3 regions of the Stenotrophomonas sp. 116085_Sma genome follow, and region 2 is predicted to be linked to each of the others. Evidence: predicted binding sites of a transcription regulator. Region 2 holds the regulator's gene; each other region holds the start of a gene.
What was found. Region 2 encodes FliA, which starts transcription of late flagellar genes. Its sites were predicted from a motif close to TAAAGTTTNNCNNNCNNNGGCCGATAA; they were not measured.
Positions count from the first base shown of each region.

Region 1: the regulator FliA is predicted to act here: its motif matches at 4,434-4,460, upstream of ACZK0Z_RS16620 (methyl-accepting chemotaxis protein).
Region 3: the regulator FliA is predicted to act here: its motif matches at 3,643-3,669, upstream of ACZK0Z_RS20155 (methyl-accepting chemotaxis protein).

Region 1 covers NZ_CM151057.1:3,544,361-3,550,352, reverse strand. The annotation lists gene ACZK0Z_RS16625 (sensor domain-containing diguanylate cyclase) at 253-1,986, opposite strand; gene ACZK0Z_RS16620 (methyl-accepting chemotaxis protein) at 2,171-4,345, opposite strand; gene ACZK0Z_RS16615 (hypothetical protein) at 4,600-5,082, opposite strand; gene ACZK0Z_RS16610 (H-NS histone family protein) at 5,882-5,992, opposite strand, start outside.
Region 2 covers NZ_CM151057.1:2,659,143-2,665,134, forward strand. The annotation lists gene flhA (flagellar biosynthesis protein FlhA) at 1-1,267, shown strand, start outside; gene flhF (flagellar biosynthesis GTPase FlhF) at 1,413-3,035, shown strand; gene ACZK0Z_RS12530 (MinD/ParA family ATP-binding protein) at 3,022-3,909, shown strand; gene ACZK0Z_RS12535 (RNA polymerase sigma factor FliA) at 3,906-4,649, shown strand; gene cheY (chemotaxis response regulator CheY) at 4,707-5,099, shown strand; gene ACZK0Z_RS12545 (protein phosphatase CheZ) at 5,099-5,704, shown strand; gene ACZK0Z_RS12550 (chemotaxis protein CheA) at 5,707-5,992, shown strand, end outside.
Region 3 covers NZ_CM151057.1:4,356,576-4,362,567, forward strand. The annotation lists gene ACZK0Z_RS20150 (PepSY domain-containing protein) at 1-953, shown strand, start outside; gene ACZK0Z_RS20155 (methyl-accepting chemotaxis protein) at 1,074-3,614, opposite strand; gene ACZK0Z_RS20160 (arylamine N-acetyltransferase family protein) at 3,818-4,657, shown strand; partial or broken gene ACZK0Z_RS20165 (arylamine N-acetyltransferase family protein) at 4,760-4,990, shown strand; gene ACZK0Z_RS20170 (VOC family protein) at 5,056-5,427, opposite strand; gene ACZK0Z_RS20175 (response regulator transcription factor) at 5,450-5,992, opposite strand, start outside.

The sequences.
Region 1 (5,992 bases), 890 kb from region 2:
CCAGCGCTTGGAGAGCATCACTGTTTGGGTGCGCTACAACGTCTCTACAGAGGCAGCTGAAGCACGGTTGCGAACCGAGCTTCAGCATCGGCACGGCACGGCAAAAATGACTTTTTCATCTACAACTCAGACCAGATCCGAAAGGCTGTAATGAAGTCCAGTCATACCATGGCAGCCTTCCGTTCAATCTTTGTGGGGCAGGCGGCAGCTTGGTCTAAGCTAGAGTGTAGGAGGTTACTCTCTGTCTTTTGATCAGCGGCACTTGGATGTAAGCAGCTCGGCCAACTGAGTTGAGCCAAGTGGTCGAGATAGGGCATAGCCTTGGAGCTCATCGCAATCCAGCGATCGTAGCTTGATGATTTGATCTTCGGACTCGGCGCCCTCTGCGACAGTGGTGTAACCGAGGCGCTTTGCCAGCTTGACGATGGCTTGAACCTTCAAACAGGATCGTTCATCGCTGGCAACGTTGTCGATTAGGGACTTGTCTAGTTTCAGCGAGCTAACTGGTAGCTCAGTCAGGTAGCTAAAGTTGCTGTATCCACTGCCAAAGTCGTCGATGGACAGTTTGATCCCCGCGGTGGCCATCAATTTAAGTTGTTCACCAGGCAACGACTGGGCATGTAGCCATTCGCCTTCGGTGATTTCAATCTCAATGTCTTTGCACTCAAGGCCTTTGTCGAGGATCTTGGCTACCAGTTCTTCGGCAATCCCAGGGCGGGCCACGTCACGTGCGGACAAGTTGATGGACAAGCTCAAGGTCAAGCCGTCCTCCCGCCAGCGCTTTAACTGTGTGAGTGCTTGGTCGATAACCCATTCCGATACTTCCCCCATGAGCGCAGTGCGCTCAAACACGGGAATGAACTCCCTAGGGCTCACCGGCCCAAAGTCTGGATGGTTCCAGCGGATGAGGGCTTCAGCGGAAACTGGACAGAGATCAGAAGCTCTGAAGCGGGGTTGGTAGACCAAGTGAAACTCGCCTTCCAACAGTCCGCGCCGAGCGTCCGCTGCGAGGCGGTAGCCTCGCTGGAGGGCTTCGTCTCGGTTCGAAGAGTACCAACGTCTGGTCGCCTTGGCGGAAATCGCCGAATGCAATCCGATGAGCATCTTTCGAATGACGTCATCCGAGCTGTCATCCCCCATCCGGACCTCGCAGATGCCCGCATGAAACAGTGGAGACATTGGAACAGCTGCGGCCATCATCGGCCTAGTCAGGCGCGCCTGCAGTTCGTCGACCAGTCGCTCGACTGCTTCACGGCCTGGAAGCGCGAGAACGAATGCAAAACGAGTGACACCTACGTGGTAGACCTCGGCAATTCCATCCAGCGCCACCTTGATGCGTACGCCGGCACGGTTGATGAGCGCTTCAAGTGGAGCCATGCCCAAAACCTGCCCAGCTTCGCTTGCGAGTGGGGCATCAAGCACATCCACCAGGATGGCGTAACACTGCCGGTTTGGAGTGCGTGCCGCCCAAGATGTGTAATCAAGGGAGAACTGGTGGCGATTCGGAAGCCCGCTGACCGGATCACGCCTTCCCGTCAGTGCTCGAAGCTCGAGCTCATTCATGACTGCTGTGCCGAGTGTTTCCAGCTGGCGTCGTTCTTCTGCCGAAAAGCTCCGCGGCTCATTGTCCATGATACACAGCGCTCCAATCGCCACTCCGTTCTTGGTGAAGAGTGGAGCGCCGGCGTAGAACTGTAGGTGTGGCGAGGCTGTCACGAGTGGATTGGAGGCGAACCTGGCATCCAACCTCAGATCCGGCACCACCATTACCTCGGTGGAACCGATGGTGTATGCACATATCGAGTCTCGGATGTGCATCTGGGCCATCGGAAGCCCTTTTCTAGAGACCAGCCTTTGCCGATCCGCTTCCACGAGTGAGACGAACGCTACCGGTGCTTGAAACGCGTGCGAAGCCAGCTCCGTTAGTCGATCCAAGGATGCGCCCGACACATCATCGAGCGCATTCAGACTTCCCAAGGCAGCCATTCGTTCTTCAGAGCGAGTGGGGGACATTAGGTTTGTGCCAAGTAATGCGAGTTGCTTGAGTCGACAATACGCCCCAGCTATTGGATAACCAAGGGGGGGGCGTTCTTCAGTATGAATCCAGGAAGCGCGGCCCACCTGCCGGCCCTATATGGGGCCGGCGGCGATCAGGGCTGTGTCTTAGGCTCTAGAAGGTTGACCACTCTGCTACGGATCGAGCCTCTTCCCGCGTCGGAATTCCACGCGCCCGAACAGGGGTTAGGCGGGGCTCGTTCGAGGCGGTTGCTTTGATCCTGAAGAGGGAAGCAGCCTTTTCCAGCTCATTTGCTTGCTCGGCCATGGATCGGGCCGCGGCACTAGCCTCTTCCACCAACGCAGCATTCTGCTGGGTTGCTTCATCCATCTGAGCGATGGTTTGATTGACCTGCTCAATTCCAGTGGCTTGCTCAATGCTGGCTTGGGCGATCTGGCGCACGATCTCCCCAGTCTGGGCTGCTGAATTCTTCAGTTCTCTCATGCTCGCGTCCGACCGCCGGGCAATAGCGATTCCAGCCTCAACCCTACCTGTCGACTCATCAATGAGTGCTTTGATGTCCTTGGCGGACGCCGCTGCCCGTTGAGCAAGCGTGCGCACCTCAGAGGCGACCACTGCGAATCCGCGTCCCTGCTCGCCTGCGCGAGCTGCTTCAACTGCCGCGTTCAGTGCAAGAATATTGGTCTGGAAGGCAATGCCGTCAATCAGTGTCACCATCTCACCGATTCGCTGGGACGACGCATTGATTTGTCCCATGACGTCAACCACTTCGCTCACGACACGGGTGGTTGCGGCGACTGCCTCGCCAGCCCCTTCCGAAGCGGCGTTGGCTTGCTGCGCATGCTCAGCGTTCTGTCGCACCGTCGAGGTCAGCTCCTCCATAGATGCGGCGGTTTCCTCCAAGTTCGCAGCCTGCGATTCGGTCCTGCGTGAGAGGTCACTGTTCCCGGCTGCAATTTCATCGGCCGCTGTGGCTATGGAGGCTGAAGCAAGCTGAATTCGCTGGACGATCTCAGTGAGGTTGCCCGCAGTTCGGTTCGCATCGCGCTGCATCGTTGCGAAAACGCCCTGGTAGTTTCCGTCAATGCGTTGGGTCAGATCGCCTTCGGCCATTGCGCCAAGCACCTTCGAAAGCGCGCTCAAGCTCTCGTCCGCTGTGCTCATCAACCTATTCAGGTCTTCGATCATGACCCGGAAGTCATGCTGATAGGCCTGCGCATTGCCTCGAACGCTGAAGTCGCCGACGGAGGCTGCTTGAGCCAGTCGCTTGATGTCTCCATTGATCGCTTCCAAGCTGGCCTTCGCTGCGTCCATCGATTCGTGCAGGATCGCCCGAGAGCCAGGCAGACGCTTCGCGTCACGGCTTAGGTTGCCTTGTGCATACTCGTTCAGCACTTCAATAGCGTCGACAATGGCATCCAAGTGTTCAAAGACCATGGTGTTCATGCCCGCCGCCAGGTCGCCGTAAACGCCAGGGAAGTCCGTCTGCATGCGGAAGCTGATGTCCTCGCCGGCATGCTTGTGAATCATGGTGCTAGTCTGGTCAGAGAAGCGCTGGAGCATCTCAATCATGCCGTCAGTGGAGCGAAGCATTTGTCCGACCTCGTCAGGACTATCGTCGCTGTGACGCACATTCAGGTCACCACGCGTTACCGCTTCGATCGAGGCTGAGACCTTCGAAAGGGGCCCAGTCAGGCTCCGCGAGATCAGCCAAGATGCGAGGATTCCAATGATCAGACTCAACGTTCCAAAGGTGGTGAGAAGCCCGGTGGTCCTGGCCGACAGCGCGGCCGCTTCTTCCGCGCCTTCCTTCACCAAGCGATGCTGGAGCGTGGTGAAGTCAGTGAGAGCCGAATTCCAACTGTCGGAGGCAGGCCTGACTTTGGTGACGAGGAGCAGGTTGGCTGAATCGTAGTCGCCGGCACTGATGAGCTGATCCAGTTCATTGTTAAGAGTACTGGCTGCGAGGGCGGCGCTGCTCACCCGCTGCCTCATGGCTTGCGTAGAGGCGTTGGTGGCTGGCCTTGACGTGAAGGCAGCCCAGCGTTGGTCATACTCTGACGTCAGCTTCTCCAATTTGTCGGTGTCAGTCGCTACGTCGACGCCTCTCTTCAGAAGCATGTCCCGGCGAAGCAGCATCATTTCTTTGTTCAGCGCGAGCAGGCCATAGAGTTCACCCATGCGGGTGACACGGACATTGACCGCCGATTCAAACTGTTGGCGCTGCTTGTAGGTGCTGTGCAGAGCGATGCCAAGAATGGTGGCAATCAGGGCCAGCAGGATGACGAAGCCGAGGGTCAGGCGAGGTCCCACTTTCAGGCGGCGCATTGTGTACATTTTGTGAAGTCCCATAGTCAGTCGATTCCCGACTGCCGGGACGGCTGCGCAGGGGGAGGGCCCGGCAGGCAGTAAGGCATTAACGGCCCCTCCGAGCACTTCTTTAGGCAACTGAAAGACCGTCGAGCAGAAGCCATGTTCGTGCCGCTCTTGAATGTCTTCTGCGCGTGGGCGTGGCGCCGGTCGCCCCTGCTTTTGACTCGTGCAGGAAGGAGAAGCCCCGCATTAGCGGGGCTTCTGGTTGGTCATCCAAGCGGCCACTTGTGCGGCGCGGCGGGCTTCTGCTTGTAGATGTTTCCACTCAGGTCCACGTGCAGTTCCATCCACTCGCCACCACCTTGGCGGGCAAGCACCTCGAAGTGCTTCGGGTGGCGCCTCGGCTTTCCTGTGCTTTCAAATCCAGCCTCAGTTGCGGCAAGGACGGCTACTTCTGCGTCTGTCTGCGCGCCATCGCGACGCCGAGAGATTGGCCCGCCGCCATGGTGGGGCTTTTTGTGTTCGACCTCAGTGCTTTCTTCTCCTTTGCGTGCAATGCGCAGGACCTTGATCTCGGAAGGGCGACATTCTCCCTCTAGGTCTACCTCCAGCCCCGGTGACACGGCAAACGACTCCGCGCCCTTCGGCCCCAGGTCCGCGAGGTAGTGCTTTCCATCAGACAGTACGGTGAAGCGATGGGCAAAAACGTGCTCGACAACGCCAGATATCGCAATGAGTTCATGATGCGGCATGCATTTCTCCTAAGAGCGCCCATGCTCGGGCGCAAGGACGACATGTGTGCCGGACCTGACAACGGCAATGCGAGACGAAAGTTGGTTCAGTGGCGGTTGTAGCGCGCACTTGGGCGGCGTGCGAAATCAGCTGGCCGGATGGTTGACGGGCCGTCTTCCTGCGCCGGCTCTGCGTGGAGGGCAGACTGCGGCTCAAGACTTACTGCCCGCGGGGTTTTTCTGCGTCCAGGGCCCCCAAAGCGATGCTGCGGTCGCGGCGTACTTGCTCAGTCCAACCGCGTAAGAGGTCCGAATGGCTGAACCAGCCAGTTGCTTTGCACGCGGGGCAAGTGGGTTCGACATTGTTCACGGTCACGCGAAGACCGCAAAGCTCCGAATACCGCGCTTCGTCCCCGCATTGCATACATATGCATTGAAAGGCTTCGGTGCGCTCGATGGCTCCATTCGGGCTAAGCAACGGCCGGATCCTGATGATCCGGAAAGCGTGAGGCGAGGTCATGTGTCGTGCCGATTTTGGGCTAGACACGTGGGCGAAGGGTTCGCGCCGGAGAGGAGCCACGTAAAAGCACCATGCCGCATGAACTGTTAGCAATTCTTACGTTGACTGTAAGGTCTTTGCCAGACCGAGCGCTTCGTTGCGCAGCTAAGAACCACGAAATGACTTGGCAAGGCTGAGGCCGGCTGATGGGCCTGTTTCGCGGTCACTGGCGCCAGTCGGCGGCGCCAGTGCACATCCCGCCATGCTCATTCCTGCGATGGATAGGAGTTCAGGAGGTGATGCCCTGACGCCGCTCAGGTTCTATCGGATAAGGAAATCTGCGGGCGAGCTACCCTGAGCTACCAGCGCGGCCATCCATCGGGGCTGCCTTCCGCGTCCAGTCCAAGTTTCAGTTGGGTCAGCTGGGTTGCG
Region 2 (5,992 bases):
GACCGGCCAGGTGTTCGGCCAGTACCGTGCGCTGGCGATCACTGCCGGCATCATCGGCGTGGTCGGCCTGGTGCCGGGCATGCCCAATGTCGCTTTCCTGACGCTGTCCGCGATCCTCGGCTTCATCGCGTGGAAGGTCTATCGCAAGGGCAAGGCTGCCACCACCGATCCGGGAGCTGCAGGCAACGACGCCGCTGCGCTCAACGCATTGGGCCGCCCGTCCGCGCCGGCACCGACCGCCGAACTGAGCTGGGACGAGCTGCGCCCGGTCGATCCGCTGGGCCTGGAGGTCGGCTACCGGCTGATCCCGCTGGTGGACAGCAACCAGGGCGGCGAATTGATGGCGCGCATCAAGGGTGTGCGCCGCAAGTTGACCCAGGACGTCGGCTTCCTGATTCCGTCGGTGCATATCCGCGACAATCTGGAGCTGCCGGCCAATGGTTACCGCGTGCTGGTGCACGGCGTGCCGGTGGCCACCGCCGAGATCCACCCGGACCGCGAACTGGCGCTGGACCCCGGCAGTGCACTCGGCGCGCTGGAAGGTATCGCCGGCAAGGACCCCGCGTTCGGCCTGGATGCCACCTGGATCCAGCCGCACCAGCGTGCCCAGGCCGAAACGCTGGGCTACACCGTGGTCGACCCGGCCACCGTGGTCGCTACCCACCTGTCGCACCTGATCCGCGAGCACGCGCCGGAACTGCTCGGCCACGAGGAAGTGCAGCACCTGCTGGCCAACCTGGCCAAGAGCGCGCCCAAGCTCGTCGAAGATCTGACGCCGAAGGCGCTGCCGCTGTCGGCGGTGGTGCGCGTGCTGCAGAACCTGCTGGTCGAGCGCATTCCGATCCGCCAGCTGCGCAAGATCGCCGAGGCACTGGTCGAACACGCGCCCAGCAGCCAGGACCCGGCGGTGCTGACCGCTGCCGTGCGCACCGCGCTGGGCCGCTTCATCGTGCAGGAGATCGCCGGAATGTCGGCGGAGCTGCCGGTGTTCACCCTCAACCCGCAATTGGAACGTGTCTTGCAGGAGTCCACGCAGGGCAACGGCGCCGCGCTGGAACCCGGACTCGCTGAGCGACTGCACCAGAGCCTGGCCGAATGTGTCAGCAAGCAGGAAGCCCGCAACGAGCCCGCGGTCGTGCTGGTACCTGGCCCGGTGCGCGCCGCGCTGGCCCGCCTGGTCCGCCACAGCGTTCCGTCGCTGTCGGTCCTGGCCTACAGCGAGGTGCCGGAGGACAAGCGCCTGAAGCTGGTCGGAACGATCAGCTGACGCCGCCCTCCGATGCGCCAGAAAACAGACACCACTTTCGAACCAACGCAACAGACAGATACCAAGGGGAACCCGCACCGTGCAGACCACCGACCACCCGAGTTCCCCGACCGCCACCCCGCCGTCTTCGTCCCGTGACCACAGCATGAAAATCAAACGATTCGTCGCCGCCGACATGCGCTCGGCCATGAACCTGGTGCGCAAGGAACATGGTCCTGACGCCGTGATCCTGTCCAACCGCCGGATCGAGGAAGGCATCGAGATCGTCGCCGCGGCCAACTACGACGAGAGCGCCGTGCAGCGCGCACTGGAAGCCTCGCGTCGTGACGTCGCCCCGCCGCCGGCACCGAAGCCGCGCACCGCCGCCGACGCGGTGATCGCCGCGGTGACCCGCCGCCGCAGCGCTACCCCGGCGCCGGAGCCGGTGGCCGCCACCACCTCGGCCGTGGCCGCCCTCGCCCGCGCCGCGGTCGGTGCCACCGGCCGCACCCTGGACAGCGCCGACGAGATCGTGCCGACCCGCGGCAGCACCGGCTTCGCCGCGACCCTGGCCCGCGCTGCCGTCAACGAACCGGCGCTGCCCGAACAGATCTTCGCCCCGTTCGCCGAGGCCATCGTTGCACCGGCACCGGCCGTCAGCGCGCCAGCCAACCGTGCCCGCTTCCAGATCGACCCGCCGCACGACATGCATCACGAAAGCGTGCCCCCCGCCGTGCAGCCGCCGCCGCTGCCGGGCGCGGCCGTCGCCGAACCGCAGCCGGCCATCGCCGCCAGCGAACCGGCGTTGGCCGATGCCAGCGCCGAAACCGCGCCGGAGCCCACCCTCGCCCCGGCCCCGGTGCTGACCGTGGTTGCCCAGGACGACGCCGAGATCCGCCAGCTGCGCCAGGAAGTGGCCGGCATGCGCCAGGTGATCGAGCGCGAGATGAACCGCTTCACCGACGAGCGCCTGCGCGGCTGCCCGGTGCGCGCCACCGCGCTGGACCTTATGGACGAGTACGGATTCGACGCCGGGCTGGCCCGCGACGTGGCCATGCAGATCCCGCTGGAGACCGAAGCCCACCGTGGACGCGGCCTGATGCTGGGGCTGATCTCGCGCAAGCTGCCGATCGCCCCGGTCGACCCGCTGGAAGAAGGCGGCGTGATCGCGCTGGTCGGCCCGACCGGCGCCGGCAAGACCACCACCATCGCCAAGCTGGCCTCGCGCTTCGCCGAGAAGCACGCCCCGCGTGACGTCGCCCTGGTGACCACCGACACCACCCGCATCGGCGCCCGCGAGCAGCTGTACGGCTACGGCCGCCAGCTCGGCATCGCGGTGCACGAGGCCAACAGCGGCACCGACCTGGACCAGCTGCTGGAACGCCTGAAGGACTACAAGCTGGTGCTGATCGACACCGCCGGGCTGGGCCCGCGCGACCGCGCACTGGCCGCCCAGCTGCAGTGGCTGCGCGCCGCCCGCCAGGTCCGCACCCTGCTGGTGCTGCCGGCCAACACCAGCTTCGGCGACATGGACGAGGTGGTCCGCCGCTTCGGCGCCGCCAACCTGCAAGGCCTGGTGCTGAGCAAGCTGGACGAGACCGGCCGCTTCGGCAACGCCCTGTCGGTGGCCGTGGACCATGCCCTGCCGATCACCTGGGTGACCGATGGCCAGGACGTTCCGGACGACCTGCACCGGGCCAGTGCAGCCAATCTTGTACTTCGCCTTGAAGATTTGCGCCGAGCGGCCGATATGCCCTGCAACCCGGAGTTGAACCATGCCGTCGCGTGAGTACGCCAAGCTGACCAAGACCTTCCCGCTGTCGGCCACCCGCAGCGAGCCGCTCGGCCCTGTGCGCACCCTTGCCGTCACTGGCGGCAAGGGCGGCGTGGGCAAGACCAATGTCTCGGCCAACCTGGCCGTGGCACTGGCCGGCATGGGCAAGCGCACGCTGCTGCTGGACGCCGACCTTGGCCTGGCCAACATCGACGTGATCCTGGGGCTGAACCCCACCTTCACGCTGGCCGACCTGGTCGCCGGCCGCTGCTCGCTGGACGATGTGATCGTCGAAGGCCCGAACGGCGTGCTGGTGGTCCCGGCCGCGTCCGGCCGCCGGCACATGGCCGAGCTGGCCCCGGCCGAGCACGTCGGCCTGGTCAACGTGTTCTCCGAACTGGAACGCGAACTGGACATCATGGTGGTCGACACCGCCGCCGGCATCACCGACGGCGTGCTGACCTTCTGCCAGGCCGCACAGGACACCGTGGTGGTGGTCTGCGATGAACCCGCGTCGATCACCGACGCCTACGCGCTGATCAAGGTGCTGTCGCGCGAACGCGGCGTGGACCGCATCCAGGTGGTGGCCAACATGGTGCGCGACCCCAACGAGGGCCGCGTGCTGTACGAGAAGCTGACCCGCGTCTGCGAGAAGTTCCTCGCCGATGTCTCGCTGAACTACCTGGGCTGCGTGCCGCAGGATGACTGGCTGCGCCTGTCGGTGCAGCGCCAGCAGCCGGTGGTGAAAGCCTATCCGTCCAGCCCGGCAGCACTGGCGATCACCGAGATCGCGCGTCGCACCGCACGCTGGCAGGCGCCAACCGAACCGCGTGGCGGCGTCGAGTTCTTCCTCGAGCGCATTCTCAAGCAGCGCGGGGTGGCCGCATGAAAGGTGCAGCCCAGTACCGGGAGGTCCAGCGCTCGGCGGCCAACGAGGTCATCGCCCAGCACTCGGACCTGGTGCGGCGCATAGCCCACCACCTGGCCGCGCGGCTGCCGGCCAGCGTTGAAGTGGACGACCTGATCCAGGCCGGCATGATGGGCCTGATCGAAGCCTCGCGCAGCTACGACGCCGACCAGGGCGCCTCGTTCGAGACCTATGCCTCGATCCGCATCCGCGGTTCGATGATCGACGAGATCCGCCGTGGCGACTGGGTGCCGCGCTCGGTGCACCGCCGTGCCCGCGATGCCGCCGCCACCATCCGCCGCCTGGAACAGAGCAGCGGCCGCGCCGCCAGCGCCACCGAAGTGGCCGCCGCGATGGAGATGCCGCTGCCCGAATACCTGCGGTTGATGGAAGACGCCGCACGCGGCCAGGTACTGAGCCTGGAATCGCGCATCGAGGACCAGGGCGAGCTGGACACCGTCGCCCAGGGCGGCCCGACCCCGCAGCAGGTGCTGGAGCGCGGCGAATTCGGCCGCGAGCTGGGCAAGGCCATCGGCCACCTGCCCGAGCGCGAACAGCTGGTGCTCTCGCTCTATTACGAGCAGGAACTGAACCTGAAGGAGATCGGCGCGGTGCTCGGCGTGAGCGAGTCGCGGGTCTGCCAGATCCACGGCCAGGCGGTGCTGCGCCTGCGTGGCCGGCTCAAGATTTTCGAGGCGGCGGACGCCGGCCTGGAAGAATGAACATGCCCGAGGCGGCTGCCCCCGGCCGCCCGGAATGAACAACAAAGGAACTCTGCTTTGAACAAGAACATGCGCATCCTGATCGTCGACGACTTCTCGACCATGCGTCGAATCGTCAAGAACCTGCTGGGCGATCTGGGCTTCACCAACACCGCCGAAGCCGAGGACGGGCATGCCGCGCTGTCGCTGCTGCAGAGCCAGCCGTTCGATTTCGTGGTCACCGACTGGAACATGCCGGTGATGACCGGCATCGAGCTGCTGAAGGCGATCCGCGCCGATGCCAAGCTGAAGACCCTGCCGGTGCTGATGGTCACCGCCGAGGCCAAGCGCGAGCAGATCATCGAAGCCGCCCAGAACGGCGTGAACGGCTACATCATCAAGCCGTTCACCGCGCAGACGCTGGAAGAGAAGCTCGGCAAGATCTTCGAACGCCTGGCGGCCAGCGCCTGATGGATACCACGGTCGACAAGAACGCCCTCGCCCTGCGCCTGCAGGAAGCCCTGGACGCACTGGAGTCCGGTGACGAAGCCGCCTGGCGGCAACGCATCGACGGACTGGTCGCGCTGCGTACGCAGCCGATGATGAGCGGCCTCTCGCGGCTGGCCCGCGAGCTGGGACAGGCACTGGGTGAACTGCCGACCGTGCCCAGCGAGGCCGGCGAGCTGGACGACGCCTGCGCACGCCTTGACCACGTGGTGGCGATGACCGAACAGGCCACGCACCGCACCCTGGACCTGGCCGAGGAATGCCGCAGCCTGACCGAACAGCTGCGCGCCGAAGGCCTGCAGCCGGGCCAGGACGCGCAGCTCGAGCGCATCCGCCACAACCTGACCGAGATCGCCCTGACCCAGAGCTACCAGGACCTGACCGGGCAGATCATCCGTCGCGTGGTCGGCATCGTCCGCCGCGTGCACGAGGGCTTTGGCGCACTCGGCCTGCCGCCGGAACAGCATCGCACCGATCCGGAACTGGCCGGGCCGGCACTGAAGGGACTGGACCGCCACGCGGTCTCGCAGAACGACGCCGACGACCTGTTGTCGGATCTGGGGCTGTAAGCATGAGCGCGGTATCCGACGACATCACTGCCGATTTCATCATCGAGGCCCAGGAAATCCTGGATCGCCTGGGCGAACAGCTGGTGTCGCTGGAGCAGGCACCGCAGGACACCGAGCAACTCAACGCGGTGTTCCGCGGCTACCACACGCTCAAGGGCGGCGCCGGCTTCCTTGGCGTCACCGCAATGGTCGAGCTGTGCCACGCCGCTGAAGAAGCACTTGGCATCGCGCGTGCCGGGCAGGCGGTACTGCAGGCCCACCACTTCGACGCCGCCCAGCAATCGCTGG
Region 3 (5,992 bases), 1.7 Mb from region 2:
GCATCGCCACCGATGACAGCGTGCTGCCGGCCGCCACGCAGATGCACGAGTGGCGCCTGCTCGGCCGCGACCGCCTCAATCCAGGCAGCATCGGCGGTGCGATCTGGCGCATCCGTCTTGCTGCACCGGCCGAGGTGCAGTGGCAGGCGGGCGACATCCTGCATATCGCGCCCCGCCACAACGCACAGCACGCCGGTGCGGTACTGAAGGCACATGGGCTGGATCCCCTGCAGCCGCTGCTGATCGACGGCCAGCCGCGCACGCTGCTGGCGCTGGCCAGCGAGCGCGAGCTGCCCGATGCCGATGCTGCGCTGGCGGTGCAGGATGCGTGCCTGTGGCTGGCAGGGCTGTCACTGCTGCCGGGGCGGGAGTACTCCATCGCGTCCTGTACGGATGACGGTGCGGTCGAGCTGGTGGTACGGCTGGTCCATGACGAAGCCGGACGCACCGGCCTGGGCTCGGGCTGGCTGTCAGTGCATGCGCCGATAGGCGCCAGCATCGCCTCCCGCGTGCACCGCAATCCGGGTTTCCATCGCGTGACCGGTGCACCCATGGTATTGATCGGCAACGGCACCGGCATCGCCGGCCTGCGCAGCCTGCTGCGCGAAGCCGCCCATGCGGGAGAACACGGGCACTGGCTGCTGTTTGGTGAACGCCAGCGTGCGCACGATTTCCTGTTCGCCGACGAGATCGAGGCCTGGCAGGCCAACGGTCATCTTGCGCGGGTGGACCTGGCGTTCTCGCGCGATGGCGACGGCGGCTACGTACAGGATCGCCTGCGCGTGGCGGCCGATGCCCTGCGCGACTGGATGCAGCGTGGTGCCGTCATCCACGTGTGCGGTTCGCTGCAGGGCATGGCCGAAGGCGTGGACCAGGTGCTGCGTGAAGCGCTCGGTGATGAGGCGGTGGAAACACTGCTGGAGAGCGGGCGCTACCGTCGCGACGTGTATTGATTCCTGCCACCGCGCATTGGCGTGAGCCGGGCATGGGCTCGGCTCTACAGTGTTTCCCGAGCCCGATGATGTAGAGCCGAGCCTGCGCTCGGCTGATTCCCCTCCGGCCCACAGCACCGCCTAGGCCGCCGCGCGTGCCGCCCGCTGTTCCGGCTGCAGCCGGAACGCGCCCACAGCTTCGGCCAGCGCGTGTACCTGCGCCTGCATCTGCGCGGTGGAGGCACCGGCTTCTTCCACCAGGCTGGCGTTGCGCTGGGTGCTGGCTTCCATCTGCACGATGGTCTGGTTCACCTGCGCGATGCCGGCATGCTGGTCCTGCGATGCACTGCGGATACCGGCCAGCAGCTCGGCCAGCTGCTGCACGCTGCCAACGATCTCGCCCATGGTGGTGCCCGCCTGCTCGGCCTGCTGGTTGCCTTGCCCGACCCGCGCCACCGAATCCTCGATCAATCCCTTGATCTGCTTCGCCGCATCGGCACTGCGCTGGGCCAGCAGGCGTACTTCTGCCGCCACCACGGCAAAGCTGCGGCCCTGCTCGCCCGCACGTGCCGCCTCCACGGCCGCATTGAGCGCAAGGATGTTGGTCTGGAAAGCGATGCCATCAATCAGCTGGGTGATATCACCGATCCGGCGCGACGCCTCGCTGATGCCCTGCATGGTCGCCACCACCTGGCCCACCGCCTCACCGCCGCGCTGTGCCACCGCTGCGGCACCCTTGACCAGCGCGTCGGCACGCCCTGCGGCATCTGCATTGCGGCCAACGGTGTCGGTCAGCTCATGCATCGATGCGGCCGTTTCTTCCAGGTTGGCCGCTTGTTGTTCGGTGCGCTGCGAGAGGTCGTGATGACCGGCAACGATCTCGCCAACACCGGTGTCGAGGCTGGAGGTGGCGTGCTGGATGCGGGTGACGATGCGGCCGAGCTGAGCGACGGTGGCATTGGCATCGTCGCGCATGCGCGCGAACACCCCCTGCAGTTCACCCTCCATGCGCACGCTGAGGTCACCGCGGGCGAGCGCGGCAAGCAGTGCCTGCAGGTCGCCGAGATTGGTTTCAAAGGTCGCCAGCAGGCGATTGATGCTGGTCGACAGCGTGCGCACGAAGCCCTGCTTGCCCTCAAGCGCGATGCGCCCATGCAGGTCACCGTGAGCGGCGGCGTCGACCAGCGCGGCCACTTCGGTTTCCAACAGGGTTTCCAGCGCACGGCTGCGCCATTCCACCGCCACGCCAAGGAACTGGCCTTCGTCGATGATGGCGTTGGCAATCAGCTGGTAGCGCACCCCTGCATGGCCGATCTCGCGCTCCTCGCGCTGGCGCACGCTGGCCAGGCTGCCCAGCGCTGGATGCAGGCGCACTGCGTCGCTGCCCACCAGCTCTTCGATGCGGCGCTCGAGCTGCAGCAGCAGTGCCGGGTTGGCGTAGGCGACCTGCCCTTCCGCATCGATCACCATCAGGCCGGTCTGCGCGCTGTCCAACGCCTGGCGCACGCGGGTGTTGCCGCGCGCCACCGCCCGCTCGGTCTCGATGCGCGCACGCAGGCGTTGCTGCATGTCGACCAGGCGCTGGGCCAGCTGGCCGATCTCGTCGTTGGCGTTGTAGACGCGCAGGGTGGTGTCCAGGCGGTCGTCAGCGATGTCGCTGGCGAAACGCAGGGTGTCCTGGATCGGCTGGCGCACCGCGCGCAGGACCAGCACCAGGCTGGTGATCAATACACCGGCAACCAGCAGCAGCGTGAGTGCGAACAGCACGCTCATGGCGCGTGCGCCGGCTTGCTGGCGTGCCTGTGCACTGGCCAGCGCCGCGACCTGTGCCTGCTGGAATGCGGCCAGCGCCGGTGCCACGCCAGCGGCGGTTTCCAGCAGTGACTGTGCCTCCACATCCAGCCCGACACGCGCGGCGGTGTAGCCCAGCAACGCGATCTGGTAGCCCTCCATTCCGCTGCGCAGGGCGTCCTGCACATCGGTAGGCAGACCGGCCAGCGCCAGATCGAATGGCAGTTTTTCTTCGCTCGCACGATCAGCATGCGTGGAATCCCCATCGAGCAGCAACAGCGCCTCCTGACGGCGCATCTTCTGCAGGGACAGCGCCAGCGACGGTCGCTGCTGGGCGTCCACCTGGGTCTGCAGGGCATCGGCCGCCTGCTGCAGCTGCGCGGCAAGGCCAGCGTCGCCGCGACCCATTTCATCGACACGTTCGAACAGCGCTACCACACCCTGCGAGAACGCGTCAGCGGCCTCGGTCAGCGCCTGCAGGGCCTTGCGCCGGCCGGCATCCATCGGCATCGCACGCAGCGCCTGCAGATCGGCCTGCAGGGCTTTCTGGGTCACCAGCAACTGGTTGCGGTCGGCATCATCGAAACTGCGTGCATACTGGGTCTGCAGGCGGCGCGCTTCGGCCACCCGCGTGGCCAGGCTCGCAGCCAGATCGCTGCCGCGCTGGTAGCTGGCCTGGCTGCGTGCAGCCTGTGCGCTGGCGTGGCCGGTCCAGGCGTACACGGCAGCGATCGCGACCAGGCCAAGCCCACAGACCCACAGGGTCGCCTTGAGTTTGTTGGCCACGCTGAGCCGATGCGGCTGCAGCCAGCGCAGCAGGCCGGGGGACGCCGAGCGCAACGTGCCAAGGCGCGCGCGCAGGGACCTGAGGTGGGGGACAACGGCCGACATGACAGACTCCAGGCGGAAGGACGCACCTGTATCGGCTGGATCTGACAGAACTTTAGGATTTTTTTCGTTCGCCCACGCCGATCGCTGACGGACGCGGCCTTTGTACCGGGCACAGGCGACGGGGGGATGACATCGCCGGCGCGCTTGACCTCAACCCCGGTTGGGGGAGCACAGTGGACCTCCCTCCCCCGACCGGTGCCACGATGACGACGCTCGATGTCTCCCGCTACCTGCAACGCCTGCAGCTGGATGCACCGCCACCGCTGACGCTGGCCGGACTGACCCTGCTGCAGCAGCGCCACAACGCGCTGCTGCCATTCGAGACGCTCAGCTGCCTGCTGCGCGACGCGGTGCCGATCGACCTGGACAGCGTGCAGCGCAAGCTGCTCGACGAGCGCCGGGGTGGCTACTGCTTCGAACTCAACGGCGGCCTGCTGGCCCTGCTGCAGGCACTGGGCTTCGATGCGCAGCCGCTGAGTGCGCGTGTACTGCTGGCCGCACAGGACGGCGAACTGACGGCACGTACCCACCTGCTGCTGCGCGTCCAGGTAGAGGGCGATGACTGGCTGGTAGATGCCGGTTTCGGCAGCCTGACCCCGACCGTTCCGCTGCGGCTGCGTGACCCGCAGCCGCAGGCCACGCCACACGAGCGCTATCTGCTGCAGCGCCTGCCCGAGCAGGGCGACTTCGTGCTGTCAGCCGAATCCAGCGACGGCTGGCGGGCGATGTACCGCTTAGATCTGCAGGCACCGGCACCGATCGACAACGTGGTGGGCAACTGGTACGTGTGCACCCACCCCGATTCCAGCTTTCCGGGCCAGCTGCGCGCGTCGCTGACCGGGCCCGACTGGCGCCGCACCATCGGCAGCGGAAACTACACCGAGTACCGCCCCGGGCAGGCGCCGGACAAGCGCCCGCTGCACGATGTCGGCGATGTGCGCGAGGTGCTGCAGCAGCGTTTCGGCATGCAACTGCCCGACGATCCACGACTGGACCCGGCGATCAACGACTGGCTGCAGCGCTCGCGTGCCTCGATCTTGTAGAGCCGAGCCCATGCTCGGCTGAGCTTGGGCGGCTGGGCCAACAGCAGCCGAGCGTGGGCTCGGCTCTACAGAACTGCGCGGGCCTGCAGCGCGATGCGGTTGCCTTGCCAGCTGCGCGCGTCGCTGACCTGGCCCGACTGGCGCCGCACCATCGGCAGCGGAAACTACACCGAGTACCGCCCCGGGCAGGCGCCGGACAAGCGTCCGCTGCACGATGTCGGCGATGTGCGCGAGGTGCTGCAGCAGCGTTTCGGCATGCAACTGCCCGACGACCCGCGACTGGACCCGGCGATCAACGACTGGCTGCAGCGCTCGCGTGCCTCGATCTTGTAGAGCCGAGCCCATGCTCGGCTGAGCTTGGGCGGCTGGGCCAACAGCAGCCGAGCGTGGGCTCGGCTCTACAGAACTGCCCGGGCCTGCAGCGCGATGCGGTTGCCTTCACTGTCGCGGATCTCGGCCACTCGCCAATCGCCGGCATCGGCCGGGCCGAAGCGCAGTTCGGCACCTGCCTGCAGCGCGCGCGCGAGGCTGGCATCCAGGTCATCCACGCCGATGTAGATGCGCGCGCCCTGCTCGGAGGGCCTGTAGTCCGCACCTTGCACCAGCGCCATGCTGGCACCCTCCGCGTCATCCGAAAACGGCAGGTACGCCATCTGGCAGTCATGCAGCAGGATCGGCGCATCCACGTCCACCCGCAGCCATTGCTGGTAGAACGCAATGGCACGGGCCAGGTCACTGGAGGGGATCTCAACGTGCAGGATCGAGTTCATGACTTTTCCTGGTGCCGGCAACTCAGATGATGCGCAGGGTAATCGCCTTCAGCACCGCGCGGGTGCGGTCACGGGTGCCGAGCTTGTCGAGGATCGCCGAGACATAGTTCTTCACCGTGCCCTCGGCCAGGAACAGGCTGCGCGCGATCTCCTTGTTGCTGTAGCCACCGGCCAGCAGGCGCAGGATCGCTACTTCACGCTCACCGAAGGTATCGGTGGGCGGCGCTTCATCATGGAAGCGGTAGCGGGCGCGTACCGGCTCGGTGCTGACCGGCAGCAGCAGGGTCTCACCGGTGGCAACGCGCTCGATCGCCTCGCGAAGGTCGGCCGGTGCTGCGTCCTTGAGCAGGAATCCCTGCGCTCCCGCCTCGCTGGCGCGCAGCAGCAGATCGCTTTCGTCGAAGGTGGTCAGCAGCAGCAGCGGGGTGGCGTCACCGCGTGCGCGCAGCTGGCGCAGCGCTTCGATGCCGTCCATCCCGGGCATGCGGATGTCACTGAGCACCACGTCCACCGGCTGGGTGGCCAGCGCATCCAGCAGCGCCTGGCCGTCTTCGGCCTCCAGCAC